DNA from 4 places in the Vibrio cholerae genome. Region 2 is predicted to be linked to each of the others. Evidence: predicted binding sites of a transcription regulator. Region 2 holds the regulator's gene; each other region holds the start of a gene.
What was found. Region 2 encodes PurR, which represses purine synthesis genes. Its sites were predicted from a motif close to TNANGNAAACGTTTNCNTNA; they were not measured.
Positions count from the first base shown of each region.

Region 1: folD (bifunctional methylenetetrahydrofolate dehydrogenase/methenyltetrahydrofolate cyclohydrolase FolD) is a predicted target of PurR. The motif match lies at 4,547-4,566, and genes of this name have one in related genera.
Region 3: F0316_RS04465 (NupC/NupG family nucleoside CNT transporter) is a predicted target of PurR. The motif match lies at 2,279-2,298, and genes of this name have one in related genera.
Region 4: F0316_RS14410 (formate--tetrahydrofolate ligase) is a predicted target of PurR. The motif match lies at 2,198-2,217, and genes of this name have one in related genera.

Region 1 is NZ_CP043554.1:934,814-943,005, forward strand. It holds gene F0316_RS04495 (LysR family transcriptional regulator) at 1-883, shown strand, start outside; gene F0316_RS04500 (FAD-binding protein) at 1,014-2,477, opposite strand; gene F0316_RS04505 (TauD/TfdA dioxygenase family protein) at 2,462-3,310, opposite strand; gene folD (bifunctional methylenetetrahydrofolate dehydrogenase/methenyltetrahydrofolate cyclohydrolase FolD) at 3,619-4,479, opposite strand; tRNA gene F0316_RS04515 (tRNA-Arg) at 4,681-4,757, shown strand; gene F0316_RS04525 (OpgC domain-containing protein) at 5,109-6,404, shown strand; gene F0316_RS04530 (HAD-IB family hydrolase) at 6,717-7,379, shown strand; gene F0316_RS04535 (LysE family translocator) at 7,426-8,046, opposite strand.
Region 2 is NZ_CP043554.1:1,180,398-1,188,589, reverse strand. It holds gene elyC (envelope biogenesis factor ElyC) at 1-497, shown strand, start outside; gene torR (two-component system response regulator TorR) at 598-1,302, opposite strand; gene torD (molecular chaperone TorD) at 1,527-2,189, shown strand; gene purR (HTH-type transcriptional repressor PurR) at 2,596-3,606, shown strand; cyclic di-GMP riboswitch class I at 3,765-3,851, shown strand; gene F0316_RS05680 (TfoX/Sxy family DNA transformation protein) at 3,965-4,552, shown strand; gene F0316_RS05675 (TVP38/TMEM64 family protein) at 4,907-5,596, shown strand; gene F0316_RS05670 (putative signal transducing protein) at 5,630-5,941, shown strand; gene F0316_RS05665 (alpha/beta fold hydrolase) at 5,946-6,764, opposite strand; gene glgA (glycogen synthase GlgA) at 6,952-8,192, opposite strand, start outside.
Region 3 is NZ_CP043554.1:922,253-930,444, forward strand. It holds gene F0316_RS04455 (lytic murein transglycosylase) at 1-971, shown strand, start outside; gene F0316_RS04460 (LysR family transcriptional regulator) at 1,148-2,095, shown strand; gene F0316_RS04465 (NupC/NupG family nucleoside CNT transporter) at 2,438-3,643, shown strand; gene F0316_RS04470 (Ig-like domain-containing protein) at 3,908-6,448, shown strand; gene F0316_RS04475 (NapC/NirT family cytochrome c) at 6,715-7,809, shown strand; gene F0316_RS04480 (molybdopterin guanine dinucleotide-containing S/N-oxide reductase) at 7,832-8,192, shown strand, end outside.
Region 4 is NZ_CP043556.1:49,723-57,914, forward strand. It holds gene F0316_RS14390 (LysR family transcriptional regulator) at 1-374, shown strand, start outside; gene F0316_RS14395 (hypothetical protein) at 509-685, shown strand; gene elbB (isoprenoid biosynthesis glyoxalase ElbB) at 690-1,340, shown strand; gene mscL (large-conductance mechanosensitive channel protein MscL) at 1,607-2,017, shown strand; gene F0316_RS14410 (formate--tetrahydrofolate ligase) at 2,247-3,995, shown strand; gene msrB (peptide-methionine (R)-S-oxide reductase MsrB) at 4,137-5,273, shown strand; gene folE (GTP cyclohydrolase I FolE) at 5,349-6,002, opposite strand; gene moeA (molybdopterin molybdotransferase MoeA) at 6,154-7,389, shown strand; gene moeB (molybdopterin-synthase adenylyltransferase MoeB) at 7,398-8,156, shown strand.

The DNA.
Region 1 (8,192 bases), 250 kb from region 2:
TGAGTTAAAACGCATAGTGATATTCAATAAAGTGGTTGAGTGTGGTTCTTTTACTTGTGCTGCAGAAGCATTAGGTATGACCAAATCTAAGGTCAGTGAACAGATCACCGCTTTAGAAAAAACAGTGAATGTGCGCTTGCTAAACCGAACTACCCGTAAAATCAGTTTAACCACAGAGGGGGACACATTTTATCAACGCAGCCACGGATTATTGAATATTGCGGAGGAGGCGCTTTGCTCCGTTAACCACTTAGCGTCAGAAGTGTCCGGAACGATCCGCATTGGTACCACTATTGATGTCGGCACTTTTTTGCTCAACCCGCTACTGGCTGAGTTTTATAAGCAGTACCCTAAGGTGAATTTCGATATTCAGCTCGATGATGGACTGCAAGATTTGGTGGATTCTAATCTGGATATGGTGATCCGAATTGGTGAGCTGACGTCATCCTCTTTAGTTGGCCGTGTTATAGCGCCTTTTGAGTTAGGTATTTATGCCAGTCAAACCTATTTAGAGAACGCGCCGCCGATCCATACGATTCAGGATTTAGAGCAGCACGATTGGGTCTATCTCACACGCTTAAATCTGCCTAACCAAACCCTAACTTTAACCAATCAAGAGGGCGTACAACATCAGGTCAAATTCCATAGCAAACACAGCAGTAATTCTCCGCTTGGCGTCATGACCATGGTGCAAAATGGTTTGGGTGTGGGATCGATTGCCAGTTTTTTGATTGATAAGTTGCCTGATGCATCGCTGGTGCGATTGTTTCCGGACTTCTATCAGATCAGTACTACCATGAATATTCTTTACCCCAGTCGTAAAAATTTGCCGCCAAGGGTGCGTTTATTTATCGATTATCTGGTGGGAACATTGTGTGGTTAATGGAGAGTGTTTAAACAGGTAGAGCCAACGCGCAATGAGCCGCATGGGTGTGTCGATGGCTTCTAGTGCCGGGGAAAGTCACCAAGCCCGTTTAGGGCTTGATGAAGATCGAGTGAACGCAGGTATTGAACTAGTGAGATAAGTTGAATTCTGTCAACACACCTTCTGCCAACACACTGTGAACCTGATGCAGTGGAGTGACCCATTCGATGTAAGCATCAGGGCGAACCAATACCGCTTGTCCTGGATAAGGTGCGTGACGTGTCCAGTGTTGAGCATTTTCGGATTGGGTACCGATGCGGATCACATGTACATGCGGCGGCACGTCAACCACGCATTCGTCATCACTAAACAAGAACAGTGTCCATCTTGAGTAGTCAAGCAGTGAGTACAAACGAGTGATCTCAGTACCTTGATTGAGCACGAAATCCCACATTCGAGTGCCAGCTAAGCCTTCTTCGTAGTAGCGAATGCCCATTCCCGTGATATTACCTGAACGCTTTTCAACTATTTTTACGTAGTCTTGCGCATGGGTGTTGGTGGCTGAAAACTTCGTTGAGCGTACCAGTTCACCGGAGCTGTCTATCACGCTCTGCGCCACTGGTTGACGTTCAGCGTGATAACTTTTCAATAAAGCAGGAGAGGCTTGACCTTTAATCACCATACTTAGTTTCCAGATCAGGTTAAATGCGTCAGCAACCCCAGTATTTAATCCTTGTCCACCGTTGACTGAGTGTACGTGACAGGCATCCCCTGCAAGGAAAACCCGGTCATCGACGCTGTAATGTTCTGCTACCGATTCTTTCACGGCAAATTGCGAGAACCAGACCACTTCCTTAAAACCCAATTGATGAGGTGCCATTGCCCGGTTAATTTTGGCGATAGCCTGCTCTAAGGTGAAATCGTGCGTATCCATACGGACATAGAAGCGATCGATTTCACCTTCGCGAGGGATCCATGCCACATCTGAGGTTTCTGCTTGGAACACAATAATTTCAGGGACTTTAGGAAAGTCACTGTCAATCACACCATCAATCACCGCCCAGATAATTTCGGGGCGCACAATGTGAAAAGGCACACTAAAATGACGACGCACAAAAGATTGAGACCCATCCGCACCAATCACAAAGCGCGATTGAATACGCTCACCATTGCTGAGATGAGTTAGGCAGCCTGCTTGATTGAGCTCGATATTGTCGACGCTTGTGTTGCGCCAAACGGGGGCATTCGCTTCAAGTAATTTCTTGTCCAATAGATGCTCAACAAACGATTGACCTAACATCAAAAAGTGTTTGTGCAAGCAGCCTTCCAAGGCTTCCCACCAGCTCGATTGGCGCGAGATAAAATGGCCATTAGCCCAAACCGAGCTGGTATTACACGGCTTGCCTAAAGGGTAAAGATCATCAAAAAGCTTCGCGACTTCGAGCAGTTGTAAGGTGCGGGCATTTAACGCATCGGCGCGTCCGACTTGAAGTGGTTCGGCTGACTTATCAATGATCAGCGCGTTTAAACCGCAGCGCTGTGCTAAGTAGGCACTCATTAACCCAACTGGGCCTGCGCCGATAATGACGATGTCGGTTATTTTTGTGGACATTGGTACGACTCCAAGCTTGGATTGTTATAAGGAGGATTACTTAACACTTGCACACGACGAATGTGACGCGGCGTGTGAGAGGTAAAGCCTTCACGGCCATGGAGTAAGGAGAAGTTATCGGTGATCACTATGTCACCCGTTTGCCACTCATGAGCGTAGAAGTTACGTGGGTCGTACAGTGCACGGCGTAAACTTTTGTGAAACTCGATCGCTTGCTCAGGGGTAATTCCAGACAGTGATACATCAGGTGGATTGAGCAGGTCGCCATTTTCTTCAAAATGCGGCTCGTTGTAGCGTATTACTTGATAGTCTCGGTATGGATGCTGCATCACAATCGGGGAGACGGTTTTACTGTGGTAAAACTCCATTTTACGCTGGTAGTGTCCGGTGACTTGCTGCCAAAGCTCAAGATCTGGCTGAGGGGCGTGCTGTAAAGCCAGCATGGTATGACTGAAGGTCGTACGCCCACCATGCCCCGGTAAAGGAGCCTTTACACACTGAAAGATTTGGTATTCAGGGACTTGTGGGCGATACATGCCATCCCAATGCATGGGCATGTAGCTGCTGTCAAAAATGTGATCGCCAGGATCCTCTTTTTGTACCAGATCTAATACGCGCCCAAACGGCCAAACACTCACTTCTCCCCAGCGTTCGCAGTAGTCCGCAAACTGCTCCGAATGTTCAAAGGTTTCAAAACCACGCAGTAACACAAGTTGTTCACGCAAAAAGAGTTCGCGTAACTCATCAATATCTAACTCATTGACATGAATCGGAGCATGTTTCGGTTCTACGATCACTCCAAACGGTTGCAGAGCAGTAATTTTGTACGGCATATCAATGGCCTCCAAAATGGGCTTAGGTTTTTCCTTTATCTAGTCCGATTATTTGTACAACCGCTGGAATTGACTAGATAACAAAAGAAGAACCGAGAGTTACCGATACGGGAACAGTCTCTGCGTTATTGAGAGAGAAGGGAATACCTATTTAGAAAGAGGGGGGAGTATAAAGCGCAAACAGAACGAAAGAGGTCAATCCATGCATGGTATTGACCTCTTACTGCTTCTCAGGTGTTAGCACAAGGCGTTAACACAAGGTGAGTGTGAATACCGCGACGCTTTGGCGTTGCAGATAGCCACTGTGGCTAACCTTGAGTGTGGAACTGCTCACACGCCATCATAGTGTTTTCAATCAAGCTTGCGACGGTCATAGGTCCTACACCACCGGGTACTGGAGTGATAAAACTTGCACGCGTACGGGCAACATCGTATTCCACATCGCCAACCAGCTTACCAGTATCTAAGCGGTTAATGCCAACATCGACCACAACTGCACCTTCTTTAATCCATGCTCCCGGAATAAAGTTAGGTTTACCGACCGCGACCACCAAGATATCCGCTTGGCGAATATGGCCTTCGAGATCTTGAGTAAAGCGATGGCAAGTGGTGGTGGTACAGCCTGCCAAGAGTAGCTCTAACGTCATCGGACGACCGACAATGTTGGAAGCTCCCACAATCACCGCGTGTTTGCCGCGTAGTGGAATATTGTAGCGTTCAAGCAGAGTAATAATGCCTTTGGGTGTGCAAGAGCGCAGTTTCGGAATGCGCTGCGCCAAGCGACCGACGTTGTAAGGGTGGAATCCATCCACATCTTTCTCTGGGTGAATACTCTCCAACACTTTGGTCGTATCCATACCCGCAGGTAACGGCAGTTGTACCAAAATGCCATCGATTTGCGGATCGTTATTGAGTTCTTCAACCAGTGACAGCAAGGCTTCTTCGCTAGCGGTGGCGGGTAAATCGAAAGATTTGGAGACAAAACCGACTTCTTCACAGGCACGGCGTTTACTGCCGACATACACTTGTGAAGCAGGATCTTCGCCCACCAACACAACCGCCAGTCCTGGGGCTCGTAACCCAGCTTGAACACGAGCTTTAACACGGGCTGCCACTTCTGAGCGCACCGTTTGCGAAATCAGCGTTCCATCAATATTTTGAGCAGTCATGACTTTCCTTACAGGTTTGGAGCGAAAATTTTTGCGCGCATTGTCGCAGATATTTTTGATAACATCCACGGGCAAACGTTTGCTTTGTTCTGTTTTTCGGCAGTTGAGATGAGATCGGTAAAATATTGCTCATTCGAAACAGAAAGTTAGATAAAGGCGTTGATCTAGCCCGTTTAACTCGTATAATCCTCACCCTGTAGCGCGCCCTTAGCTCAGTTGGATAGAGCACGTGCCTTCTAAGCATGTGGTCACAGGTTCGAATCCTGTAGGGCGTGCCATTATTTCAGACCCCAGCAAAGCTCATTTGCTGGGGTTTTTTATTGTTATCCTCAAATCACTGTTTTGAGCGGTGACGGTTTTAAATTTTGTTGCGTTGGGTAGTTGAGAAGTGGCGATTTTGCATCGGTATCATCGACAAGCTGTGCGACCTCTCGGTTTTTTTTATGCCCCCTATTTACAAAGCCATCAGGTGGTGCAAGGATCCGCGTGCTCAGGGAAAGGTAAGTCCAAACTAGATATCACCATCCTGCCGTATTACCCAATATATTCAACCGCTTATCCGCATTTTTAGTCGACTTGGTATTTTTGTGACTACCAATTTATTGGACTGAAAACGCAGGGAGATACCCATGAAACGCATCCCCGCATTGGACAGTATCCGAGGATTATTGTTGGTGCTGATCACCTTCAACCATCTTATCTGGTACAGCGGCGGTACAACCATACTGCAAATGATTACTCATGAACCTGTCGGCGTGTTTGGTGCCGCGGAAGGTTTCATCTTCATGTCTGGACTACTGGCTGGTATGGTCTATAGCCGCCGTGAATACACTGACCGTCAAGCGGCTGGGAAAGTGTGGAATCGTGCGTTCATTATCTACAAATACCACATTGCAGGACTCTTTATTGCCATGCTGTGGTTTTGGCTGGGCAGCCACTATTTTGCTGAACAAGTCACCGTGTTTGGTGGCAGCTTTAGTAATCTGCCTACTATGCCTTTTATGACCATGTTGATGAGCTTCCTGCTGCTCAATAAACCCGCCTATCTGGAAATTTTGCCACTCTATATCATGTATATGTTGCTGTTTCCTTTGGCTCTGTACGGGTTTCGTCGCGGTTATCTTAAATGGGTACTTGCGCTGAGCGTGCTGATTTGGGCAAGTAGTGGTTGGATTCAAGGCGCTATGCTTTTGCCACTCTTTAAGTGGCTTTCTGCAGAATACATTCCTGAGCTCGGTTACTTTGACCCTTTTGCTTGGCAACTGCTGTTTTTCTTTGGTGGTGCATTAGGTTATTGCAAGCGTCAAGGCGAGTTGGCGTGGTTCCACCCTAAATTGGTTTGGTTATGTGCGGCGATAGCTTTGGTTATCTTTATGGCTTACCGCGATCTTTTAACGCCATTGGGTATTACTAAGCAGATGGTGTATGCGGCATCCAGTAAGCCAGAGCTTGGCTGGTTGCGTGTACTGAGTTTGAGTGTATGGATCTACTTAATCTCTGTTGTGATCCGCTTTTTCCCAACGGCATTAGTGTATGAGCCGCTGAGCTATCTCGGCCGCCATTCATTACAAGTTTTTACTTGGCAAACCGTACTGATTTTTATCACTGCACCTTGGCTTCTGACCACACGCGACTCGGTTTGGCATACAGCGATCATTCTGCTGCTCTGTACAACATTGTGGATTCCCGCTTGGCTACAGACACAGCGTAAAGAAAAGCCAATCAATTTGTCATCTGCGGTGGTGGCTTGCCTTTCACTGGTTTTAGTGATGACGACGAATTTTACAAGCTTCCCTCAACCACCCAAAAGTGACATTGTGGCGAGCAGTGATGAGGTCGTCACCGATGCTTTACCTAGCAGTGAGATTTCTAATCATGAGCTGCTGAGTGAACCGATGAACAGTGATGAGACACCCGTGAACTGAGCCAGAATAAACTGTCCCGTGTATGTTATGCCGATGCCGTTTTTAGCTGCATCGGCTAACGCAGTTGTCGGTATACCTGCGTACTTTTTCTGACTACCTTCCTCGCCGGATAATTCTTTATATAGCCATCAAGACCTTACTGAGGTAGACCGTTTTGATGCCGAAGCTTAAGACCAGCTTTGGTAACTCACGAGGTATTTCAAATCGCGGCTACGTCTATTGGACAGCCTATCAACCGTCACATTCTCGCGTTACAGTGAGTTTTTATCATTCACGATTTTTTGAAGCCAGTACAACCTGTGAGAGCCTGAAATGAGCAAGCCCCTTTATGTGTTTGATTTGGATGACACCCTGATTGATGGGGACTGCGCGATGATTTGGAATGCGTTTCTTGCCGAGAAAGGCATTGCGACGGAGCGCAATTTTGTGGAAGAAGATCGAAGACGCATGGCGCTGTACGCGCAAGGCAAGATGGATATGGCGGAATACATTGCTTTTGCGATGAGACCGTTAACCCAAGTGCCAAGTACAACCGTGCAAGATTGGGTGGAAGAGTGCGTGTCACGCTGGATTGTTCCAAAACAATTTGCCCAAGCTCGTGAGTTGATTGCGCAGTTAAAGCAGCAAGGTAATACCTGCTTAATTATTTCCGCTTCTGTTTCGTTTTTAGTGAAAACCGTCGCTCAACGTTTCGGAATTGAACACGCGTTAGGGATTGATCTTGTGAGCCAAAACGGTTGCTACAGCGGTAACATCGAGGGCGTTGCTAGCTACCGAGAAGGTAAAGTGCTGCGTTTACAACAATGGTTAGCGGAGCAGAATGAAACCTATCACGACGTTCATTTTTATACCGACTCCATCAATGATCTGCCGTTATGTCAGCATGCCGATTTCGCGTATGTGGTCAATCCTTGCCCGCGCTTGAAAGCTCAGGCTGAGCAGCATGGTTGGCCCATATTATCTTGGGCGGTGTAAGTGTTTGGCCATCCATCCGTGTTACGGTGGGCGGATGGCCAATTCGCTAACTAAAGTAGAGCCAGATACCCACCCCAGCCATTAGCGAACCTGCAATCCGATTGAGTAAACGGACATGGTGAGCTTGGCTTAATAAGCGCTTTAACCCTTTTCCACCCGTGGCATACAAACTCATGCTGATAAATTCGGAAAGCAGAATAATGGCAACCAATACAGTCAGTTGTGGAGCAAGGCTTAACGATTGATCAATAAAAGGGGGCAGCAGAGATACCATAAACGCCCAGCCTTTAGGGTTAGCAATTGCGGTCACAAAACCTTGTACTAATAGACCCCAGTCACTGCCTTGGTACGTGTTTTCTTGCTCGATATTGATCGCCAGCTTGCCCCGTGAACGCCACATTTGCACACCTAAATACACCAAATAGCTTGCCCCCACGATTTTAAACAGAGTGAAAATATCTGGATAACGCAGCATGACCGCCGCAATGCCTACCACTGCGGAGACCGCGACCAAAGCCACACCCAGTAGCTCGCCTACCATCATCCATAGTGTTCTTCGATAGCCAACGCTCATGCCCAGAGTGAGGGCCAAGGTCATATTCATACCTGGGGTAATCGAAACAAAAAAGAAGGTGGGAATAAAGAGTCCCAAAAGTGCCGTATTCATCCATTCTCTCCCTAGCCTGAGGATTATCGTGTTAGTTCCATTAACAACAACTCCACAATATAGGCCGATTGGGAAATGCGCAATCTTCAATTGAATGAGGCACTTTGAAGGATGCAGAATGTAACGTAATGACTTGGGTTGGTGAG
Region 2 (8,192 bases):
TAACAGAAGGCATTCGTATTAGTCGTATGTATCCGGGTTCGAAACTTATCCTCTCCGGTTACGCTGGCGGCAGCGAAGTTAGCCATGCTCGGATGATGGCGCGTGTCGCTTTGGCGTTAGGCGTGCCTAAATCGGATATTATTTTGCTGGAAACCGCTAAAGATACTTGGGAAGAAGCGCGCCAAGCGGCCGCTTTCGTGCAACAAAAACGCATGGTGCTCGTCACCTCAGCCAGCCACATGAAGCGTGCGATGCGTGAATTTGAATCGGCGGGCTTAACACCCATTCCTGCCCCGACCAATTACTTAGGCCACCTCAATATTATTCAGCCTTGGGATAAATACATTCCAAGATCGCGCTATCTTGAGCAAACTGAGCAGTATTGGCATGAAACTTTAGGACTGATGTGGCAAACCCTGCGAGATACTGTGGCAGGGGATAGCGGTGAGCCTGTGCTTACTCCACCGGTGGTTGAAGAGGCACCAAGCGCACCTTAGTCTCATCCGCTTTAGGGATCATAAGTAGCATTAAAAAACTGGCATTTAGCCAGTTTTTTAATTTTTACAATGCAGAAAAGAATAAGGACACTTTCGAAGTTTAATCTCCAGCAAACATGTACCCTTCGCCGTGAACCGTCACAAAGATTTGCGGGTTTTTCGGATCCATTTCCATTTTGGCGCGCATACGGCGGATCAATACGTCAATCGTACGGTCGTTTGGCGCATCCACACGGTGACTGATCATGTTCAAAATCCGCTCACGGCTCAGCACTTGATTAGGATAAGAAGAAAGCGCAACCAACAACTCGTATTCCGCTTTAGTGAGCTTGACTGGCTCACCGTTACGGCTTAATGCACGGCGCTGAACATCGAACGTCCACTCACCAAAATGCACCAGTTTGTCATCGTGTTTGTCGGTAATTCTCTCTCGCTGTGCGAGGGAAATTCGCCATAATAAGTTTTTTACACGAACCTGAAGCTCGCGTAGGTCAACAGGTTTGGTGACATAATCGTCCGCGCCCATTTCGAGGCCAACGATTTTGTCGATACTGTCGGTGCGTCCTGTCACTAAAATAATGCCAATCTCCGACTGGCTGCGTAATTCTCGCGTCAATAACAGACCGTCTTCACCGTGCAAATTAATGTCCAGCAAAACCAGATCGATGTCATTGAGCTCTAACGCTTCTCTCATCTGTGCGCCACTTTCTGCTTCCGTCACTTGGTAACCTTCATTTTGAAAGTAACCACTTAACTTACTTCGCGTGACGAGGTCATCTTCAACCACAAGTACGTGATAGCTCATAATGCACCATTTTAAATAACTGGATGTATCGCAGGGTTATTCTATTCATATTTGTTAATAACTCGAGAAAAATCGTGAGAAACCTCACTTTTTCTTGATGCAAAGCAAACTTCTTTTAACAGATTAACAACCTATTCTTTTCTTTTCACAAACTGTCACAATCACCGTGATAGCTGTTCATTTTTATGGTTTAGACTAAGCACACATCGATTGGGAGTGCAGAGATGATGCAAGAACTGAAAATCCTCAATGAAAAGCGTGCTGAAATCTATTGGTGGCTGTCGAGCCTGTTTTTTAAAGAACTGAGCGAGCAAGATATTGCTCGCTATCACTCAGCAGAAGTTCGTACTTTTTTAAGCGGGCTCGCTGATGAGCAAAGCTTGAGCCGCGAAGTTAAACACTTGGTCGAGGCGCTCAATCGCTTGCAAGATCGCCAAGATGCACAGCTGGAGCTCGCTGCAGATTTCTGTGATCTCTTTTTGAAATCAGACCGTGATTCCGCCCTGCCCTATGCTTCTGTCTATGCCGATCAAGGTTTACTCAATGGCAAGCCTGCGCAGCAAATGCGTGAGTTACTCAGCGCACATGGGGTTAAGGTTGAACAAAATCTCAATGAGCCCGAGGATCATCTTGCCATCCAGCTCGATTTTTTAGCGCATCTAGCAATCAGTGCTAACCAAATTGAGCACTCAGCACAACTGAGTTTAGCGCTCCAAGCTCAGTCCGACTTCATAAGTCAACACTTACTCACTTGGCTACCTGCCTTTGCTGAACGTTGCACTCAATTTGATGCTTTCGGATTGTACTCAGCCGCCGCTCGTTTAGCGTTAGCCTTTATTCAGCAAGATAAACACTGTCTTGATGAGCTGATCCAAGAGACCCATTAGCCAGACAGGCAAAGCGGAAAGCCAGCCTATTTTATCTATCCCAAACGGCTTCGTGTGGTAGCCAACACCACGGCAGGGTCAAATAGGAAGGGGATAGACGAATTAATTGTGAAATGGCTTATAGTTTGGTGAATGAATTTCGTTGCGACGGAGAGATTTGCAGTCTAAAATCCATCCGCAAACGATAAAAACGAGTAAAAATTTCAACCGCTGTTTCTCGGCGGTTTTTGTTTTTTATTACTTTAGGTTTATTACTTTAGGCATAGTGATTGAAGCGCTTTACGTACGGCATAGTGTTGGACATGTGCTCGCACAGAGTGTGAAGATTCGCTCAGTCTCGCCTTACTTCTGCTGATTAAATCCACCGATGTTATTCGCTGGCAGCAGTCATCGACAGGAACACTCTATGGCTACGATTAAAGATGTGGCACGCCTTGCGGGCGTGTCAACCACTACCGTTTCTCACGTCATCAATAAAACTCGCTTTGTGGCAGAAACCACCCAAGAGAAAGTGATGGAAGCCGTTAAGCAGCTGAACTACGCGCCAAGTGCCGTGGCACGCAGCTTAAAGTGCAATACCACTCGCACGATTGGTATGTTAGTGACGCAATCTACTAACCTGTTTTTCTCGGAAGTTATCGACGGTGTGGAAAGCTACTGTTACCGTCAAGGCTATACGCTGATCCTATGTAACACAGGCGGCATCTATGAAAAGCAACGCGATTATATCCGCATGCTGGCCGAAAAACGGGTTGATGGCATTTTGGTGATGTGTTCAGACCTGACCCAAGAGCTGCAAGATATGTTGGATGCGCACAAAGATATTCCAAAAGTGGTTATGGATTGGGGTCCAGAAACGTCGCACGCCGATAAAATCATCGATAACTCCGAAGAAGGCGGCTACCTCGCGACCAAATACCTCACTGACCGCGGTCACACTGAGATTGCATGTTTGAGTGGTCACTTCGTCAAAGCCGCATGCCAAGAGCGCATTCAAGGTTTCCGTCGCGCGATGGCGGAAGCCAAGTTGACCGTCAATGAAGATTGGATCTTGGAAGGTAACTTTGAGTGTGATACTGCCGTTTTAGCGGCGGATAAAATCATTGCGATGGACAAGCGCCCCACGGCGGTATTCTGTTTCAACGATACGATGGCATTAGGTTTGATGAGCCGTTTGCAACAGAAAGGCATACGTATTCCAGAAGATATGTCTGTCATCGGTTACGATAATATCGAGTTAGCAGAATACTTCTCTCCACCACTGACCACAGTGCACCAACCTAAGCGTCGTGTGGGTAAGAACGCGTTTGAAATTTTGCTAGAACGCATTAAAGACAAAGAACACGAGCGCCGAATTTTCGAAATGCACCCAGAGATCGTAGAGCGCGACACGGTGAAAGACTTGACAAAATCCTAACTTTCTTGACAATTCATAACGCCTATATTTGAAAGCTTGTCACATAAATATGACAAAACATATGTAGTGCGAGTATTATTAGTAGGGCTCATTCTCACATTTGAAATATCAGTATGTGAGAATGACCCAAGAATGATTAATTTTTATCAGGAAAAATGTCACGCACAGGGCAAACCATTCGAAAGAGTGGGACGCAAAGCCTCCGGCCTAAACCAGAAGACGTGGTAGGTAGCGGGGTTACCGATGGCAAAATGCATACACTTTGTTGACTCATCATTGACACTATGAATGCATGCTTTTGCTAATTTTCTCGGACCTGACTTGGTGGCGTATGTAACAATACTCCGAGACTAACAGCATGGATAAACCAGTATTAAAAGATTCAATGCGGCTCTTTGAGCAGCTAGGACGTGTTAAATCTCGTTCAATGTTTGGTGGCTTTGGTATTTTCGTCGACGAAACTATGTTTGCGCTTGTGGTTAACGATACGCTGCACATCCGTGCAGATGACGCCACAATCGAAAAGTATAAACAGCAAGGTTATGAACCTTATGTTTACAAAAAACGTGGCTTCCCCGTTGTAACTAAGTACTACGCTCTACCTGAAGATTGTTGGAGTCATCCAGACTCTATCCTCAATGAAGCGCGTGCAGCACTGGAGGTCGCTAAGGCCGAACGTGAAACTCAAGCACAAGCGAAACCTGATCGTTTGAAAGATCTTCCTAACTTGCGTTTAGCAACAGAAAGAATGCTCAAAAAAGCAGGTATCGACACCGTCGAGTCTCTTCAGACTCTTGGTTCTGTTGAAGCTTATAAAGCGGTTCAACGAACTCACACGGCAGAGGTGAGTTTAGAGTTGCTATGGGCTCTAGAAGGCGCAATCGAAGGTAAACATTGGTCGGTGATCCCACAAAATCGTCGTGATGAGCTATTAAGGCATCTCTGAGTTTCATTTTGAGTTCATCAACGCCTGTAATCATCCTGTGTTTTTACACACCCTATATTTCATAACGCGTCCAAAGTGGCGCGTTATTTTTTTGAAAGAAAAACGGCCTTTGGCCTGTCTTTACTTTTAGGCTCTCTATGTATCTCCAGTAAATTCAGTGACAGACGATATACTTGAGTAATGAGCGATACTCTAATGACTTGGAGTGACAAGTCGGCGGTCACTGTGTGCACCCACATCAAACCAGAGATAGTCTATGGTTGGGTGAAGAATCGTAGCCCACACCGCTGAAGAGCCAAGTAAAACGGGCAATATCACGCCCCACAAACCATAAAGTAATGACTAGGTACTCGAATGTATAAAAAACTCATCATCGCCCTTGTTTTGATTGCCATTGCCGCGCTCTTGGTGACGCAGTTTAGCCAATACCTCACTCTTGATGTTGCGAAAGCCAAACAAGCCGAATTAGCGAATTATATTGATGCCCATTTGCTGCAAGCCGCACTGATCTATTTTGTGGTGTATGTTCTCCTAACCGCATTTTCAATCCCCGGCGCAACGGTCGTGACTTTGTTGGGAGCGGCACTATTTGGCTTTTGGTTGAGCTTACTGCTGGCTTCTTTTGCCAGTACCATTGGTGCCACTCTCGCCTTTCTCAGTAGCCGCTTCTTATTGCGAGATTGGGTGCAAGCTAAATTCGCTGATAAATTGCAAACCATCAATCAAGGTATTGAACGAGATGGCGCGTTTTATTTACTCTCTCTGCGACTGATCCCGATTTTTCCATTTTTCCTGATTAACTTAGTGATGGGGCTAACGCCTATCTCCACTTGGCGTTACTACTGGGTCAGCCAACTTGGTATGCTGCCGGGTACGGCGGTGTATCTCAATGCGGGTACTCAACTGGCGGAAATCTCAAGCCTAGGCGAAATTGTGTCGCTCCCTGTGCTCGCTTCATTCGTTTTGTTAGGCGTATTTCCGATAGTGGTGAAATGGATCATGGGTAAATTTCAGCAGCGTGCCACTCAATCGCCAGTGAAGTAAGTCACTCTTGGTAAAAGTAAGCTAGGAAGGACAATGAAAATCTACACGGCCACTCATCCGCTTGAAGCGCACATGCTGATGCAGCTTTTGCATCAGCAAGGGATAGCGTGTGAGTTGCGTGGAGAAATGCTGTTTGCGCTGCGCGGCGAGATCCCGATGGATTCCAGCAGCGCCCCTTCACTTTGGTTAAAGAAACCGGAGCAACAAACCGCAGCGCAGCAAATCATCCGAGAATTTCTCAATCCCCCACCCGCCGAATGCTGGCAATGCCCAGAGTGTGGGGAGCATCATGAAGGGCAATTTTCCGCCTGCTGGCAGTGTGGTTTTAGCCAAACCGCTCAGTGAGGGATTAACGGATTTGGCGCTGGATAAACTCGATAGAACGCTGATTAAACAGCTCAGGCTGCTCGACATTACATACATGACCGCAGTTTGGGATTTCATACAGCTCACTTTGTGCGTGGAGCGCCACCATCTCTTTCACAGGATGGATGAACATGTAGTCCTTCTCTCCCATCAAATATAAGGTTGGGATCGGCAATTCACGGTCGCGGAAATAACGCATCAGCGGATTCACCTCAGCGGTTAACGTAAACCAACGTTTAAATTCTTTCTGACAGAGCTTTTGCGCTTCACGAATAAACAGATGGCGAGACTCTTTTTGACTACGCTGCGGCATCACTATGTAAGCAAATAAGCGATACAGCCACATGTACGGGATGAGGTGCTTACTTAAGTGTCCTAGCTTAACCAACACTTGCGAACGCGCATTAAGCCGTGTAACCGCGCCACCAAGCACCATAGAATTGACCCGATGCGTGGCAAGCTCAGCAAGGTTACGGACTATGATGGTACCCAGCGACATGCCCACAAAATGCGCCGACTGGATTTTCAAGTGATCAAGCACTTTCAGCACATCCAGCGTCACAGTCTTAAACGTATAGCGATTGGCAATCCAGTCTCTCAGTAACTGATTGGATTTCCCGTGGCCGCGCAAATCAATCAGCAATAAATTGAAATGCTGCCGATACGCTTTGATCTGCTTGAACCATATGGATGAGCTGCCCCCCGCACCATGAACGAACACCACCCACTCCTGACTTGTCGGGTGAAGATAAGTTTTGTGAAACAGCACTTTTTCGGCAATGGCAGTCATAGGGGAAGACATTGAAACCTCTTAATTACGCAGGCCAAGACTACCATAATCTTAGTCAAGAGAATCCCCCCAGTTGTAAGAAACTGTTGAGTGAAACAGAAAAAAGGCACCTTGCGGTGCCTGAGAGATGCTTCATAGACCCAAACGACTTGGAGTGGCAGCCAACACTGCAGCCGCTTCAAATCGGACGGTGATATCGTTAGCCAAATCGCGCGAGCCGATACATCTTCATATACTCTTGGGCAGACTCTTCCCAACTGAAGTTTTGCTGCATGGCACGTTGTTGCACCTTCAGCATCTCTTCTGGCTGCTGCAGATAAAACAAGAGTGCCCGCTGCATCGTGATCAATAGAGCTTCTGGCGTGGGCTCTTGGTAACCAAAGCCTGTCGCGCGCTCCGGGAATTTATCGTAATCGTTCACCGTATCTTTCAAGCCACCCACTTCACGAACAATAGGCAGAGTGCCGTAAGCCATGCTGTAAATCTGATTGAGCCCACAGGCTTCAAATTCAGAAGGCATTAAGAAGAAATCCGATCCCGCTTCAACCCAGTGCGCTAAACGCTCACTGTAGGTCTCGACAAACGCAAACTTGGCCCGATGATAATGAGCGATCTTATTCAGCCGCGCAGCAACTTCCGGCTCACCAGTACCCACAATGACCACTTGAACGTTATTGCGCAGGAACTGCTCTAAAATCGGCAACAGGTAATGAAAGCCTTTCTGATGCGTTAAACGGCAAACCATACCAAACAGAGGTACATCGGTAACCGGCAGGTGTAACTCTTCCTGCAGCGCCGTTTTACACAGCGCTTTCCCGTTGCGCATAGACTCAGGCTCATCGCTGTAGGTTACCGGCAGATAATGGTCGGTTCTTGGATTCCACTCGCTGTAATCACAACCGTTGACGATGCCGTGTAAATCGCGCGCTCGGCGCACAAAATCATCCACCAGCCCGTGAGCCCCAAGAGGCGTTAAAAGCTCAGCCGCATAATTAGGACTCACCGCATTCACTTTATCCGCAAAAGCGATCCCCGCCCGCAGCATGCTCACATGATCGTGACCGTATTGCAGAAATTCCATACCCGATAAATTGAGCTCAGGAATAACTTCTAATTGATGGTAGGAAAAGATCCCTTTAAAAATCGCGTTGTGCACCGTCAGCACACTTTTGACTTGCTCAAAAAAGCTGTCATAGCGATAACGGGTTTTCAGCAAAAAAGGCACCAAACCCGTGTGCCAATCATTCGCATGAATGATGTCAGGCTGAATACCGAGTTTCGGCAGTACGTCCAAACACGCTGCAGAGAAAAAACCAAACCGTTCACCATTATCGGCATAGGCTTGATTATTCTCAGCATACAGCGCCGGGCGGTCAAAATATGCAGGGCAATCAATTAGATAGATTGGCACACCGTCTAGCTCGCGTTTTAAAACACGAT
Region 3 (8,192 bases), 260 kb from region 2:
TGAAAAAATTATTATCGATAGTACTGGGCCTAGCGTTATCGGCACCCGTACTCGCCAATGAAGTCAGTTTTGAACAATATGTCGAAAGGCTAAAGCAGCAAGCGCGTGAAGAAGGTATTTCCGAACGCATCCTCAACGAAGCGTTTCGTGATGTGGAATACAAGCCTCGTTCCGTCGTCGCGGATAAAAATCAGCCAGAGAAAAAGTTGACGCTGGATGAATACATCCCGCGCGCTGTACCAGAGTGGAAAGTAAAGCAAGCACAATCTCTGTATGAAAAACACTACACTGAGCTGCAACGCATTGGTAAGCAGTATGGCGTACAACCGAGATTTATTGTTGCCTTGTGGGGGGTTGAAAGTAATTTTGGTGCGTTCACGGGTAACTTTCGGGTGATTGATGCGTTATCGACGCTGGCCTATGAAGGCCGCCGTGAAGAGTTTTTCCGCAAAGAAACCATGGCCGCCTTGCAGATCCTCGAACAAGGTCACATTGCCCCTGAAGCCATGAAAGGCTCTTGGGCGGGCGCGATGGGGCAGTGTCAATTTATGCCAAGCTCGTTTTTGAATTTTGCCGCTGATGGCAACGGCGATGGCAAAAAAGACATTTGGGGAACACGTTCAGACGTATTTGCTTCTACGGCTAACTATCTCAGCCAATCAGGCTGGGATGATAAGTACACTTGGGGACGCCAAGTGAAAATCCCCAAAGGGTTTGACCATGCTCTAGAAGGACGTCAGCCTGAAAAAGGCAAAACGTTACAAGAGTGGAGTAAGCTTGGGGTCACTCGTTATGATGGTAAACCGCTGCCAGCGCTTTCTGATGATATTAAAGCGTGGCTCATCATGCCTGATGATGAAGCAGGGCGAATTTATCTTGTGTATAACAACTACAATGTATTGATGAAGTGGAATCGCTCTCATTACTTTGCGTTGGCGGTCAGCCATCTGGCGGATCGGATTGCGTTCTAACCTGTTGGATTGGCGCAACGGATTGGCATAACGGATTGACAATTAGCGAACAGAGGGCTCTCATTGAGCCCTCTGTTTTTTCTGTTTGTGAGCAACGGGTTTTTAGGCATTTCGGTAATCGGGATGTGTTGATGAAGAAGGCTGTGATGGGGAGAGTTTGCTGATGGAGATGCGATTTGTTTGCTGAACGCGCGAGCCAAATGGCTTTATTTGCGGTGTTAATCCAACATCAAAGTTTTACTGCTGCTGCGCACGCGCTAGGCGTGTCGGTGTCTCATGTCAGTAAACAGCTCGCCGCGTTAGAGGCCTCGCTGGGCGTTAAACTGGTGCAGCGCACCACGCGCAGCTTTACTCTGACGGATGCTGGGAATCTGTTTTATGCCCAGTGCCGTGAACTTTTAACGATTGTGACCAATGCACAAAGTGAAATGGAAGATCAGCGTGATGAAGTGGTAGGGCTGATTAGACTTGGTTTATCGCAATCTTTTGGCACCTTGCATGTGTTGCCTGCTTTGGAGCAGCTTCGCCAACAATATCCTGAGTTGAACGTCGAAGTGCATCTGTTTGATCATAAAGTCGATATGCTCAAGGAAGGGTTGGATTTATGGATCACCAGTAACGAGCAGCTACCAGAGGGTTATGTGGCGCAGCGCATTGCCGATTGCCGTTTTGTGGTGGCCGCATCGCCAGACTACCTGCTGCGTTATGGATCACCCACAGAACCTATGGCCTTAATGGAGCATAACTGCTTGATTTATCGAAGCTGGGAGCGCGATTACACCCGTTGGTCATTCAGCCGAGATGGACACAATCAAACCATTAAAGTGGCCGGAAACTACTCGGTCGATCTGGCGGAGGCGGTACGCGATGCTGCCGTGGCAGGATGGGGAATCGCTTATTTGGCGACCTATTTGCTGCGAGATGAATTTCGCACAGGGCAGCTTATTCAGCTGCTGCCGGAGTGGTCCGCCAATCAACAGATGCCGTTTTATGCGGTGTATCCCAGTCGTCAACATATGCCGAAAAAAACATCGGCGGTGATTGAATTTATCAAACAGCGGCTCGGTACGCCTTGTTACTGGGATACTCGTTTACAACCTTATGTTCGTTTTGCAGCAGAATAGCTTCTGGCGACTTAACGCCGTAGCCGTGTGGATCATGTTTGCTCTCCTTAATGACGCCGCCTTTCGATACTCGGTGAGATTAGCTCACTGGCTTGCTAGTGCAACAGGAGATCGCTGGGGATATATTCCATGAGGATTATTGCTGTTTTTAAAAAGATATTTTCCCAATGGAAAAGATAACTCAAAAGCAAACGTTTAGGTTTAATAAAATCAGCAAGTTATGAAAAGACGTATTTTGATTACCGGTTTGGTAATGAGTGATTAACAAACTCACCTTGCGCATACGATTTCCTTCACTAAAATCGCCGCCTTTCCTGTTCTACTCACAATTTGGGCGGCGTTATGTCATCACTCCTCGGTATGGGCGCAATTTTGCTGGTTGCGTGGCTATTTTCTACCAATAGAAAAAATATCAACTTGCGTACAGTTTCTTTAGCGTTACTGCTGCAAATCTTCTTCGCCTTACTGGTGCTGTATGTACCTGCGGGTAAAGAGGCACTCAATCGTGTGACGGGCGCGGTGTCACAACTGATCAACTATGGGCAAGATGGTATCGGTTTTGTGTTTGGTGGCCTCGCCAATGGCAGCGTAGGTTTTGTGTTTGCGATTAATGTCCTTGGCATCATCATTTTCTTCTCTGCACTGATTTCTGGCCTTTACCATTTAGGCATCATGCCGAAAGTGATTAACCTCATCGGTGGTGGTTTACAGAAATTGCTTGGCACAGGCCGTGCAGAATCCCTTTCTGCTACCGCAAACATTTTCGTGGGTATGATTGAAGCGCCGCTGGTGGTGAAACCTTATCTTCATAAAATGACCGATTCGCAATTCTTTGCAGTGATGACGGGCGGCTTAGCGTCGGTTGCTGGCGGTACTTTGGTTGGTTATGCCTCTTTAGGTGTGGAATTGAACTATCTGATCGCGGCGGCTTTCATGTCTGCCCCTGCGGGTCTCTTGATGGCAAAAATCATGTTGCCAGAAACCGAACACGTCGATGCCGCGATTGCGCAAGATGAGTTGGATCTGCCGAAATCCACTAACGTCGTCGAAGCGATTGCGGATGGCGCGATGTCGGGTGTGAAAATTGCTGTTGCGGTAGGGGCGACTTTGCTCGCCTTTGTGAGTGTGATTGCTCTGTTAAACGGCTTGCTCGGTTGGTTTGGTGGCTGGTTTGGCATCGAGCTGAGCTTTGAACTGATCATGGGGTATGTTTTCGCTCCAGTAGCTTGGCTGATAGGTATTCCATGGCATGAAGCGATCATGGCAGGTTCTTTGATTGGTAACAAAGTGGTGGTGAACGAGTTTGTCGCTTTCATTCAACTGATTGAAGTGAAAGAGCAATTGAGTGCGCATTCACAAGCGATCGTGACTTTCGCGCTGTGCGGTTTTGCCAATATTTCTACCATGGCGATTTTGATTGGTGGTTTGGGTAGCCTTGTACCTGAACGTCGCTCTTTTATCTCCCAATACGGCTTCCGTGCGATTGGCGCAGGCGTATTGGCTAACCTAATGAGTGCATCGATCGCTGGGGTGATTTTGTCTTTGTAATCTTTGATTCAGCAATAGGGGCCAGCGACTACGCTGGCCTTTTTTTTGTCATTCATAAATCACCGCTTTTAGTAGTGGTGATTGTTTTAAAGATCTCCTTTTCATTTCGTGAATCGCGCCGAAAAAGAATTGAAAGCGATGATTAACCGCAGAAGAAGCAGTGACACTGTGCCGAGAACGGTAAACTATTCCATTGATTAACATGCAAATCTTTCACTCTGGAGTATTAGTTATAAGCGACATTATCTAATACAGGAGAGAAACATGAAGCGCTATTGTTTAGCCGCCGTGATTACCGCCAGTTTGGGGGTAAGTTACTCAGCACAAGCCTATAACTGTGCCGGAGTGCCAGTGTGGGACAGCAGTACAGTGTATGTTGGCAGTGATAAAGTTCAAAAAACCAACACCGCTTACCAAGCGCGTTACTGGACTCAGGGTAACGATCCGGTAACCCATTCTGGTCAATGGGACGCATGGCAAATTCTTGGACAGTGTGACGGAGGGGCGAATAACCCACCTCAAGTGTCCATTCAATCACCACTCAATAACGCCAAGATCCCACAAGGCTCCGTCGTCGGATTACAAGCCAATGCCTCAGATAGTGATGGCAGCATTACTCAGGTGGAGTTTTTAGTCGGCACACAGCGTATCGCGATTGACCAACAAGCCCCATACCAAGTGGATTGGACGGCAACGCTAGGAGCCACTTCAGTGACCGCGATTGCGACCGATAACCAAGGTGCAACCACCAGCAGCACCGTAAATATCAGCGTAACGCCTACCGGTAACCCAGTTCCGCCAACTGTGACGTTGACTAGCCCGACGGGCAGTGAACAGCTAACCGTGGGCGATGTTCTAGCCGTGGCCGCAAATGCCACTGACAGTGATGGCACTGTCAACGCTGTTGAATTTTATGTTGATGGTCAACTTGTTGTGACCGATAGCTCTGAGCCTTACCAGTTTAATTGGAATGCCGCTGTCGGCAGCCATACCTTTAAAGCCAAAGCGATTGATAACGACAACCAGTCTACCCTGAGCCAAGAAGTGACTTTAACGGTCGGCAGTGGCTCGAATGCAGGTTGCGCGGGTTTACCTGTGTATTCGGCGGGAACCGCGTATTCGGCAGGGCAGTTGGTACAAAATAAGAACCAAAAATATCGCTGTGATATCGCCGGTTGGTGTTCTTCCAGCTCCGGTTGGGCGTATGAGCCAGGGGTTGGAAGTTATTGGAAAGAAGCATGGAGTGGTTTAGGCGCTTGTTCAACGCCACCTGTCGTGACATTAACCAACCCGACGGCTAACCAAGTGATTCTTGCTGGCTCAACCGTCAGTGTGGCGGCGCAAGCCAGTGATGCCGATGGCTCGGTCACGCAAGTGGAGTTTTTTGCAGGCAACAACAGCTTAGGCGTGGTGACTCAAGCGCCTTATGCGGTTAACTGGATAGCCACCACTACAGGGAATCAAACCCTGAAAGCAGTCGCAACCGACAACGACAGTAACACCAGTGAAAGCGCAGTCAGCGTGACGGTGAGCGATCAAGATCTGGTGGTTTCACTGACTTCGCCGACATCCGGCCAAACCGTTGGTCTAGGTAAACCGGTCAATATTGCCGCCGATGCTACGTCACTAACCAATAATGTGGCGAAAGTGGAGTTTGTGGTCAACGGCGCAGTAGTTGCAACGGATACAACAGAGCCTTTTGCTTACAGTTGGACGCCAAGTGCGATTGGTAACTATACCGTTGCCGCGAAAGCGACTGACGCAGCAGGAACGAGCGTGACCTCTTCTGCTGCCGCAATCAGCGTGGTAGAGCAAGCGCAGAAGAAACATCGCTTGATTGGTTACTGGCATAACTTCGTCAATGGTGCGGGTTGCCCAATTCGTTTGGCGGATATGTCACAAGCGTGGGATGTGATTGATATTGCCTTTGCAGAAAACGATCGCAACAGTACCGGAACGGTACATTTCAACCTGTATGCCGGTGATATTTACAGCAGTTGTCCTGCGCTCGATCCTGCGCAATTCAAGCAAGATATGAAAGCACTGCAAGCGAAAGGTAAAGTATTTGTCCTTTCCTTAGGTGGCGCTGAAGGCACTATTACCCTTAACACTGATCAAGATGAAGCCAACTTCGTGAGCAGCCTGACTGCGTTGATCAAAGAATGGGGCTTTGATGGGTTGGATGTGGATCTCGAAAGTGGTTCAAACCTTGTTCATGGCTCACAAATTCAAGCGCGCTTAGGCCGAGCATTGAAGCAAATCGAGAAAAACATCGGTGGTGATATGTTCCTCACTATGGCGCCTGAACACCCTTATGTGCAAGGTGGTATGGTTGCCTACAGTGGAATTTGGGGCGCTTACATTCCGGTGATTAACGAAGTGCGCGATACGCTTGATATTCTGCATGTTCAGCTCTACAACAACGGTGGTTTACCTAACCCATACACACCGAGCGCGGCACCAGAAGGCTCAGTGGATATGATGGTCGCTCAATCAAAAATGTTGATTGAAGGCTTCACTTTAGCCAACGGGACACGCTTTGAACCATTGCGTGATGACCAAGTAGCCATTGGTTTGCCATCAGGTCCAAGTTCGGCAAATTCGGGTCAAGCTCCAACCCAAAATATCCTTGATGCGTTGGATTGTTTAACCAAAGGAACCCGCTGCGGCACCATCAAACCAGCCTTTGCCTACCCCAATTATGCAGGCGTGATGACCTGGTCAATCAACTGGGATAAGCACGACGGCTTTAATTTTTCCAAACCGGTTGGGGATAAACTTAGCCAGATGAATAATGCTCAGTAAATCCGTTCGTTGAGTTTCTTTTATCGCCAAATTCACCTCAGTTACGCTGGGGTGAATTTTTTATGGCACTTGTTTAGAGAGTTACCAATAAGTAAAGAGGTTGGTTGAAATCCGTGGAGGGGCAGTGAAGATAGTCCGCGATAGGTTTGACTCAACATCACATAAGCACGCTTTTCGTAGCACGTATATGATGCGGATCAATATCTCATACCCCAAAAGGGGTAGGATGATCGCATATTTATAAATGTAAAAGGATGTGTAAGCTTATGTCGATCAAAAAAAGGTATGTTGCACTGCTTGTTGCCATTGGGGTGGCAATTGGCTGGGTCACTTTAGGTGGCAGTGCTGCAGTGATGCATTACACCTCAAGCACCGAGTTTTGTCTCTCCTGCCATTCTATGGAGATCCCTTTTAAGGAGTATCAAGGCTCTGTTCACTTTTCCAATGCGAAAGGCATTCGCGCCGAATGTGCCGATTGCCATATTCCGAGCGATCCCATCGGTTATCTCGTCACTAAGGTACGAGCGACCAAAGACATCTACCACGAATTTGTAACAGGTAAGATTGATACGCCTGAGAAGTATGAGGCGCACCGACAAGAGTTAGCGGAGATGGTATGGCAGCAGATGCGCGGTAACGATTCGGCAACGTGTCGCTCTTGCCATGATTTTGATGCCATGGAGCCGTTTGAGCAGTCACACGAAGCGGTGAAAATGCACAACTACGCCAAAGCTAATAACCAAACCTGTATTGATTGCCACAAAGGTGTCGCGCACTTCGCACCTGAAGCGGAGCTTGATAGCAAAGCCTTTGAAACCTTGATGGCCTTTACCGAAAAAACGGCCGCTGACGCGCAGCGAGTTTACCCCGTCACCACGATTGCGATGGGTGAACTGGGTACGATCAACCCGACGACTGCTCTGGATGTTGTGAGTACCAAGGGCACTGAACGTACCGTGCAAATCAACGCTTACCAAATGAAAGGCGCAGAACAAGTACTGTATATGGGTGAGGGGCAACGTGCGGTTGTCGCGACTTTAACCGAGCAAGGCCAACAAGCGCTGCAAGCACAAGACTACAAAACCGATGTTTACGGTAACCAATGGCGCGCGGTGAATTTAACCGCCACCATCACATCGCCTGTGGTGGATAGTTTAGAGCCGGTTTGGTCTTATGCCGAACAGCTTGATAACGTTTACTGTGCGACCTGCCATGCGAAAATTCCAGCCAGTCACTTTACCGTGAATGCTTGGGGGCCAGTGGCGAAAAGTATGGGAGAGCGGACGGATATTTCCGCTGAGAATCTGGAGATTCTCACCAAGTTCTTCCAGCACCATGCCAAAGATATGGTTAGCCACTGAGTATAAGTAGAGGGATAACGTTATGACTAAAATCACCCGCCGTGGATTTTTAAAAGGCACAGGTATGGCTGCCGGTGCAATGGCTTTCACTTCATTTTCACCACTCTCAGTTGCCAGTGATAACGCACGTGGTAAAGGCGTGTTAACGGCTGGACGTATGGGGCCACTTCTCTGTGGAGTGCAAGATGGCAAAATGGTGGCGACCAAAAATGCGCTGGCGCAAACCGTACCGAACAGCTTGCAATCGACAGGCCCCGATCAGGTATATACCCAAGCGCGGGTTAAATACCCTATGGTTCGCAAAGGCTTTTTAGCAAACCCATCCGCGCCGAAAGGAGTACGTGGCAGTGATGAGTTTGTACGCGTATCGTGGGATGACGCGT
Region 4 (8,192 bases), on a different replicon from region 2:
CTGAAAAACCTGCCGATCTCCTTGAGCATAACTGCCTTGTTTATACTTATTTTCGCGGCGGCAATGAATGGACCTTTCACCATCAACAACAAGAGGTCAAAGTCATCCCCAAAGGCAATCTAACGGTGAATAACAGTGAAGCGATTCGCAGAGCCTCGCTTGCAGGGTTAGGTATTGCTCAACTGCCGACTTTTCTGGTCAGCAAAGATCTGGCTGGTGGAGCACTCCAATCGGTAATGACACACTATTCTCTGCCAGTCCATGCGGTCTATGCCGTTTTTCCTGAACGTAAACACCTACCTTATAAGGTTCGAGCTTTCATCGATTTCTTGCAGCAAAAGCTAGGAAATAATCAGCCTTATTGGGATAGCTAAATGTGAGCACAAGGTCAAAAGGCCAAATTCGAATGAGGAATAGACAGATTCGGTGACTTAGCGCAAAAAGTAGCCCGAGATTTCTTTTTATAAAGAGCCGTGAAGCGATACATTGAACGGCAGAAGGAGTGGTTATGAAGCGTTTTTTCCCGTCAGCAGTGATGTTGATCCCGTTTGTGGTCAAACATTACCCCGAGCAGGAAGAGTATTCAGCGGCAGAAGATGGCGCGGAGCATGACACTTCTTCCTCGATGGCTCAAGACCATCTCACCGACACGTCTAAGGCGCATAAGCAATCTATGGAGGATTAATGTCATGAAGAAAGTCGCGGTTATTCTCAGTGGCTGTGGAGTATTCGATGGAGCAGAGATCCACGAATCGGTGCTTGCGCTGCATGCCATCGAGAAACAAGGAGCCAGTTGGCACTGCTTTGCGCCGAATGTGCAGCAGATGCATGTCATTAACCACCTCACGGGTGAAGAGATGCCAGAAACACGCAATGTGTTGGTGGAATCTGCCCGCATTGCGCGCGGAAAAATCCAAGATGTAGCCACACTCAATGTGAATGAATTTGATGCACTTCTGCTCCCAGGCGGGTTTGGAGCCGCGAAAAATCTCACCGACTTCGCGGTGAAAGGCGCACAGTGCAGTATCAACCCGGATGTAGCTGCCGCTTGTCTTGCTTTTGCGGATGCGCAAAAACCTGCGGGTTATATCTGTATTGCCCCAACCATCATCCCGATGATTTATGGCGAAGCCGCTCAAGGCACGATTGGCAATGATCACGGCACCGCAGCCGCATTTAATCAGTTGGGTGGTCAGCATGTGGATTGCCCAGTAGAAGGCATCGTATTTGATGAAAGACATAAAGTGCTTTCCACCCCTGCCTACATGCTGGCAGAGAATATTTCCCAAGCCGCTTCCGGTATCGAAAAATTGGTTGAGCGCCTACTGCAACTGGCTTAGTGTTTCACAAACTCAATCGATAACAATGCCCACTTTACGTGGGCATTGGTTTTTGTCCTCAGGCCAACACAGAGTCGTCATTTGTTGCACAAATGAAACGGACGCATGAATAATGCTAGGTATATAAAATTTCTAGATGACGAGATTGCGCACAACCAAACAGCGCTATACCCTTGGTAACGTAATCGGTAGCAGAAAAACCTTGGCTTCTCCTGATACCGCAGTCACCTTCAATTCAATAATTTATTCAGTTTGGAGAAAACCCAATGAGCTTACTTAAAGAGTTCAAGGCTTTTGCATCTCGTGGCAATGTGATCGACATGGCAGTCGGTATCATCATTGGTGCGGCGTTTGGCAAAATAGTGTCATCGTTCGTGGCCGATATCATTATGCCGCCAATCGGTATTATTTTAGGCGGTGTGAATTTCAGCGATCTGAGTTTCGTGTTACTTGCCGCGCAAGGTGATGCCCCTGCTGTAGTGATTGCCTACGGCAAATTTATCCAAACCGTGGTCGATTTTACGATTATCGCGTTCGCCATTTTCATGGGTTTAAAAGCGATCAATACCTTGAAGCGTAAGGAAGAGGAAGCGCCTAAAGCCCCTGCAGCGCCAACCAAAGATCAAGAACTGCTTTCTGAAATTCGTGATTTGTTAAAAGCACAGCAAGATAAATAACTCTGGATGATTCCCCCTCTAAGGCGCTCAATTGAGCGCCTTTTTCCATTTTAGTGCATCGAATGAGAGTAAAAATGTCGTGCTTCAATTGATCAAAATCAGCAATCCGCTAAAATCCCAATCGCTCGCAGAATTCACTCCATAAGAATCTTTACAAGCCACAATTTATCGCTATGATTTGCGCGCAAACGTTTTCCTCACCATTTTTACCGCTCTAGATGAGGGTTTTATGCTGCCAGATATTGAAATTTGCCGCGCTACACCATTAACGTCTATCGACACCATTGCTCAAAAAGCGGGATTGCTCGCGAATGAGTACGAAAGCCACGGCCTGCATAAAGCCAAAGTATCACTGCATTGTCTAGAGCGATTGGCCAGCAAACCTAAAGGCAAATTCATTCTGGTCACTGCGATTACCCCAACACCACTGGGTGAAGGTAAAACCGTTACCACGATTGGTTTAGCACAAGGGTTGGCCAAACTTAATCACTCGGTCATGGCGTGCATTCGTCAGCCTTCGATGGGGCCGATTTTTGGGGTAAAAGGTGGCGCTGCGGGCGGCGGGTATTCACAAGTTGCACCGATGGAAGAGCTCAATCTGCATTTAACCGGTGATATTCATGCCGTCACTGCGGCGCACAACCTTGCGGCAGCTGCGATTGATGCGCGAATTTATCACGAGCAGCGCCTCGGCTATGCCGATTTTGAGCGCCGCACCGGCATGCCAGCGCTGCGCATTGACCCCAAACAGGTCATATGGAAACGCGTGATGGATCATAACGATCGCGCGCTGCGCATGGTGATGGTCGGCCGCAATGAACCGGGAAAAAATATTAATGGTTATGAGCGCGAAGATGGTTTCGATATCTCTGCCGCCTCCGAATTGATGGCGATTCTTGCTCTTGCCTCGGATCTACGTGATTTGCGTCGCCGTATCGGTAATGTGGTGTTGGCTTATGATTTGGACGGTAATCCGGTCACCACCGAAGCTCTGAAAGTGGCTGGTGCAATGGCCGTGAGCATGAAAGAAGCGATTGAACCGACCTTGATGCAGACTTTAGAAGGCGTTCCAACACTGATCCACGCCGGCCCATTTGCCAATATCGCGCACGGTAACTCCTCGATCATTGCCGATGAAATTGCTACCCGTTTGGCAGACTACACCGTGACCGAAGGCGGTTTTGGCTCCGATATGGGGTTTGAAAAAGCGTGCAACATCAAAGCCAAAGCATCAGGTAAAACCCCAGATTGTGCGGTGATTGTCGCCACCTTACGCGGTTTAAAAGCCAATTCAGGCCTGTATGATTTACGCCCCGGCCAAGCGGTACCGGATGCCCTATTCGCGCCAGACAGCGCCGCTTTGCAAGCCGGTTTTGCAAACTTGAAATGGCATATTGATAACGTTAACCAGTATGGTGTGCCTGCCGTGGTAGCGATTAACCGCTTCCCACAAGATTGTGCCGAAGAACTGGAACAACTGGTTAAGCTGATAGAAGCCCTGCCCAACCGTGTATCGGTAGCCATTTCAGAAGGCTTTGCCAAAGGCGGTGAAGGTACCAAGCTGCTTGCCGAGAAAGTGGTTGAGCAGTGTCAACATCCAGCGAAATTCACTCCGCTCTATCATTCAAGCATGCCATTGGATGAAAAACTCAAAGCGGTCGCGGTAAAAGGTTATGGCGCTGCCGAGATAGCACTGAGTGATAAAGCCGCGCAGCAATTAGCCAAACTGCAAGCCCAAGGCTTTGATCATCTTGCGGTTTGCTTGGCAAAAACACCGCTGTCGATTTCTACCGATCCCGCAATCAAAGGCGCGCCACGTGATTTTACCGTGCCGATCCGCGAGCTGCGTTTATGTGCAGGCGCCGAATTTGTTTACGCCCTGTGTGGCAGTGTGATGACCATGCCGGGACTGCCTGAAAAGCCTTCCTTTATGTCACTCGATATCGATCAAGACGGCAATATTGTCGGCCTCAGTTAACCACGTTTGTTATCTACGCCGTGTTGTCACTTGATGCACGGCATTATCCTCAAGATAAAAAGTCCCCTCCGACTCTGAAATTTCTGATCCTGTTTGCCGTTCTTTTTCTATAACTTTGTAAAGAACCAAAAGGAAATGCTCATGAAACGACTCTTTACTTGGGGAGCGCCACTTTTCGCCTTGCTGGCACTCACCCTTTCTCTGTTTAGCCAAGCGGACACCAAACCAAGTACCATCGCCTCGGCTTCAGCTGACTACCAGCAAGCGACATTGGCTGGTGGCTGCTTCTGGTGTACGGAATCGGATATGGAGAAACTTCCCGGTGTCGTGGATGTGATTTCAGGTTATGCCGGTGGAGATGTCGAAAACCCGACTTATAAGCAAGTCTCATCGGGTAAAACGGGACACATCGAGGTCATTCAAGTGACGTTTGACCCGAAGATCGTCACTTATGAACAAGTGCTGGATCAGTTTTTCCGTCATATTGACCCAACCGATGACCAAGGCTCGTTTGTGGATAGAGGTGAACAATATCGCCCGGCGATTTTCTATCACAGCGCCGAGCAACTTGAAGTGGCTAAACGTTTTATGATGGAGATTGAACAGCTCGGCATATTCAAAAAGCCACTCAAAACCGAGTTGATTGAGTTCAAAAAGTTCTGGCCAGCAGAAGATTACCATCAGGACTACTACAAGAAGAATAAAGTCCGTTACAACTACTATCGCTATGCTTCCGGACGCGATCAGTATTTGGATGAGATTTTCGGCGCTGACCGTAACACGCATCCGAAAACCCTTCGCCAGTGGATTGATGAGAAAAATGGGCAAGCGAACGTCAAAGCTTATGTCCGCCCATCGGATGATCAGATTCGCGCCAAACTGACCAGCTTGCAATACAAGGTGACTCAACGCGACGGTACAGAGCGCCCGTTTGATAACGAGTATTGGGATAACAAAGAAGAAGGGATTTATGTCGATATCGTCTCGGGTGAGCCGCTCTTCTCTTCTACCGACAAGTACGATTCCAAAACCGGTTGGCCGAGTTTCACTCAACCGCTCAACTCGAGTTACATTGTCACTAAAGATGACAATAGCCTGTTCTATACTCGCACCGAAGTGCGTAGCCGCTTTGCCGATTCACACCTCGGCCATGTGTTTAACGATGGCCCTGCTCCAACCGGTTTGCGCTATTGCATAAACTCCGCCGCGATGCGTTTCATCCCCAAACAAGAGATGGCAGCGCAAGGCTATGGCGAATATTTAGCTCTATTCAAATAATTAGCTATACCAACCCTGAAAAGCAATCAGCCCTCAAATTGGGGGCTGATTCATATTCACTTTTAAGAAAATGAATTAACGCAAACCGTGTAGGAATTCCGCACGCGTCGCAGGGTTAGATTTAAAAATCCCACCCAAAGCGGTTGTTGTGGTGACGCTGGTCGCGTCCATCACGCCGCGAGATTTCACGCAATAGTGAGTCGCATCGATGGTAACTGCCACATCATCCGACTCAAGCAACGTTTGCAGCGCAACTAAGATCTGCTGCGTCATACGCTCTTGCACCTGCGGACGCTGGGCAAAAAAGCGCACAATACGGTTAATTTTCGATAAGCCGATGATTTTGCCGCGCGGAATATATGCCACCGCTGCCGTGCCATCGATGGTGACTAAGTGGTGTTCACACGTGCTGGTCAGCGTGATGTCTTTCACTTTAACCATCTCACTCACTTTCATTTTGTTTTCGATAACGGTGATCTTGGGGAAGTTGGCATAATCCAACCCTGAGAAAATCTCATCCACATACATCTTAGCGATGCGTTGTGGGGTTTCTTCCAAACTGTCATCCGTTAAGTCCAGTCCGAGCAGGTTGAGGATCTCACGCATATGCTGTTCGATTTTTTCCTTTTTCTCTGCTGGTGTCGCCAAGTTGGGCTGCATTGGTGTTTCCAACCCTCGGCGCTCTAGCGCATCTTTCACCAACTTCGCGGATTCGCTAAGACCTGACATTCCTCTACCTCTTAAATACCCCTTTCGGATGGCTGACAAGAATACTCGGATTTAGCGACAATTACACCCCAAAATTCACGTGGATTCTGCATCGCAGAAGGATTCTGTGCTACAGTTTGCCGTAAAAGAACAACAACATAGGACATTCCCGATGGGCTGTTGCGATGCTCCCGGCTTAATGCCGATTGAAGATGCACTTGAGAAAATGCTGTCACGCATTCAACCCGTGCAAACCACTTTACGTTTGCCTCTGCCTGAGGCGCTCGGCTATGTGCTCGCCGAGGCGATCTTATCGCCCATTCATGTGCCACCGTTTGATAACTCAGCGATGGATGGTTATGCCGTCCGTCGCGCAGAATTGACACAGCAAAAGCCGTTGCCCGTTGCAGGAAAATCGTTTGCTGGTCAACCCTTTACAGAAGAATGGCCACCAATGACCTGCGTGCGCATTATGACGGGTGCACAAATCCCTGCCGGTTGTGATGCGGTGATCATGCAAGAGCAAGCGACCATCACCGAAGAGGGTGTGGTGTTCTGCCAGCATGAGGTCAAACTCAATGACAATATCCGCCCAACCGGTGATGACATTCGCCAAAATGATGTGGTGCTGGAACGCGGTGCGCGCTTAACCGCACGTGATATCCCGATGATTGCGACTCTCGGCATTAGCCATGTCACCGTCTATCGCAAACCGAAAGTCGCGTTTTTCTCCACCGGCGATGAACTCAAACCACTCGGTGAACCGCTGCAAGCCGGACAAATTTACGACAGCAACCGCTACGGCATTAAACCCTTGATTGAAAACTTCGGCTGCGAAGCGATTGATCTCGGCATAGTGCCAGATTGCCCTGCCACTCTGAAAGCCACGTTTGAACAAGCGCAAAGCTTGGCGGATGTGGTGGTCACCTCCGGCGGTGTCAGCGTGGGTGAAGCCGATTACACCAAAGATATTTTGGAAGAGCTGGGTGAAATCGGCTTTTGGAAACTGGCAATCAAGCCAGGTAAACCTTTTGCATTTGGCGCGTTGCAAAACGCATGGTTCTGCGGCCTGCCGGGCAACCCGGTTTCCGCTGTGCTGACCATGTACGTGCTCGTACAACCTATGCTTGCCAAATTGGCGGGACACAGCGCTTGGCAAGCCCCAGAATCGATCCCGGCGATCACACGTAGCCCCTTTAAAAAAGCACCGGGACGGACGGATTTCCAACGCGGCATTTACCGCATTGAAAATGGCAAATTCGTGGTGGAAAGCACCGGTAACCAAAGCTCTGGCGCATTCCGCTCAATGAGCTTGGCTAACTGCTTTGTGGTACTTGAGCGTGAACGTGGCCGCGTGGAAGTCGGCGAAACGGTTCAAATCCAACTGTTTAACCCAACCCTGTACTAGGAGTGATGGTGGATATTCTCAGCGATGCAGAAATGCTGCGTTACAACCGACAGATCATTCTCAAAGCGTTTGATTTTGAAGGACAAGAGAAACTAAAGCAGAGCTCAGTGCTGATCCTCGGTGCAGGTGGTTTGGGCTGCGCGAGTAGCCAATACCTCGCGACTGCGGGGATCGGTCACATCACATTGATTGATGATGATGTGGTTGAGCTTTCCAACCTCCAGCGCCAAGTGCTACACCATGATGCGGATATTGGCCGCGCGAAAGTGGATTCAGCGGCTGATTCGCTGCGTCTGCTCAATCCGCATCTTCAGGTCGAAACAATCCAAGCACGCTTGAGTGATGACGAGTTGGATGCGCTGATCGCACGCCACGATCTGGTGCTGGATGCTTGCGATAATGTGGGCACACGCAACCAGCTCAATCGCCTCTGCTTTAAACATAAAACACCGCTGGTTTCCGGTGCGGCGATTCGTATGGAAGGCCAAGTGAGCGTGTTTACGTATCAAGATCCCGCGCAGCCTTGCTATCAATGCTTAAGTACCCTATTCGGCTCATCGGCACTCAGTTGTGTTGAAGCGGGCATAATGGCTCCAGTGGTAGGCATTATTGGTGCAGTTCAAGCAATGGAAGCCATTAAGGTGTTGACCAGTTTGGGGACACCTAAGCAAGGTAAGATCTTGATTCTTGACGCGATGAGCATGTCATGGCGTGAAATGAACCTGATGCAGCTACCTCAGTGTCCAGTTTGCCACCCGCAAAGCTAACGTCTGCTGTATTAACGTCACAATTTTGCGACGCTG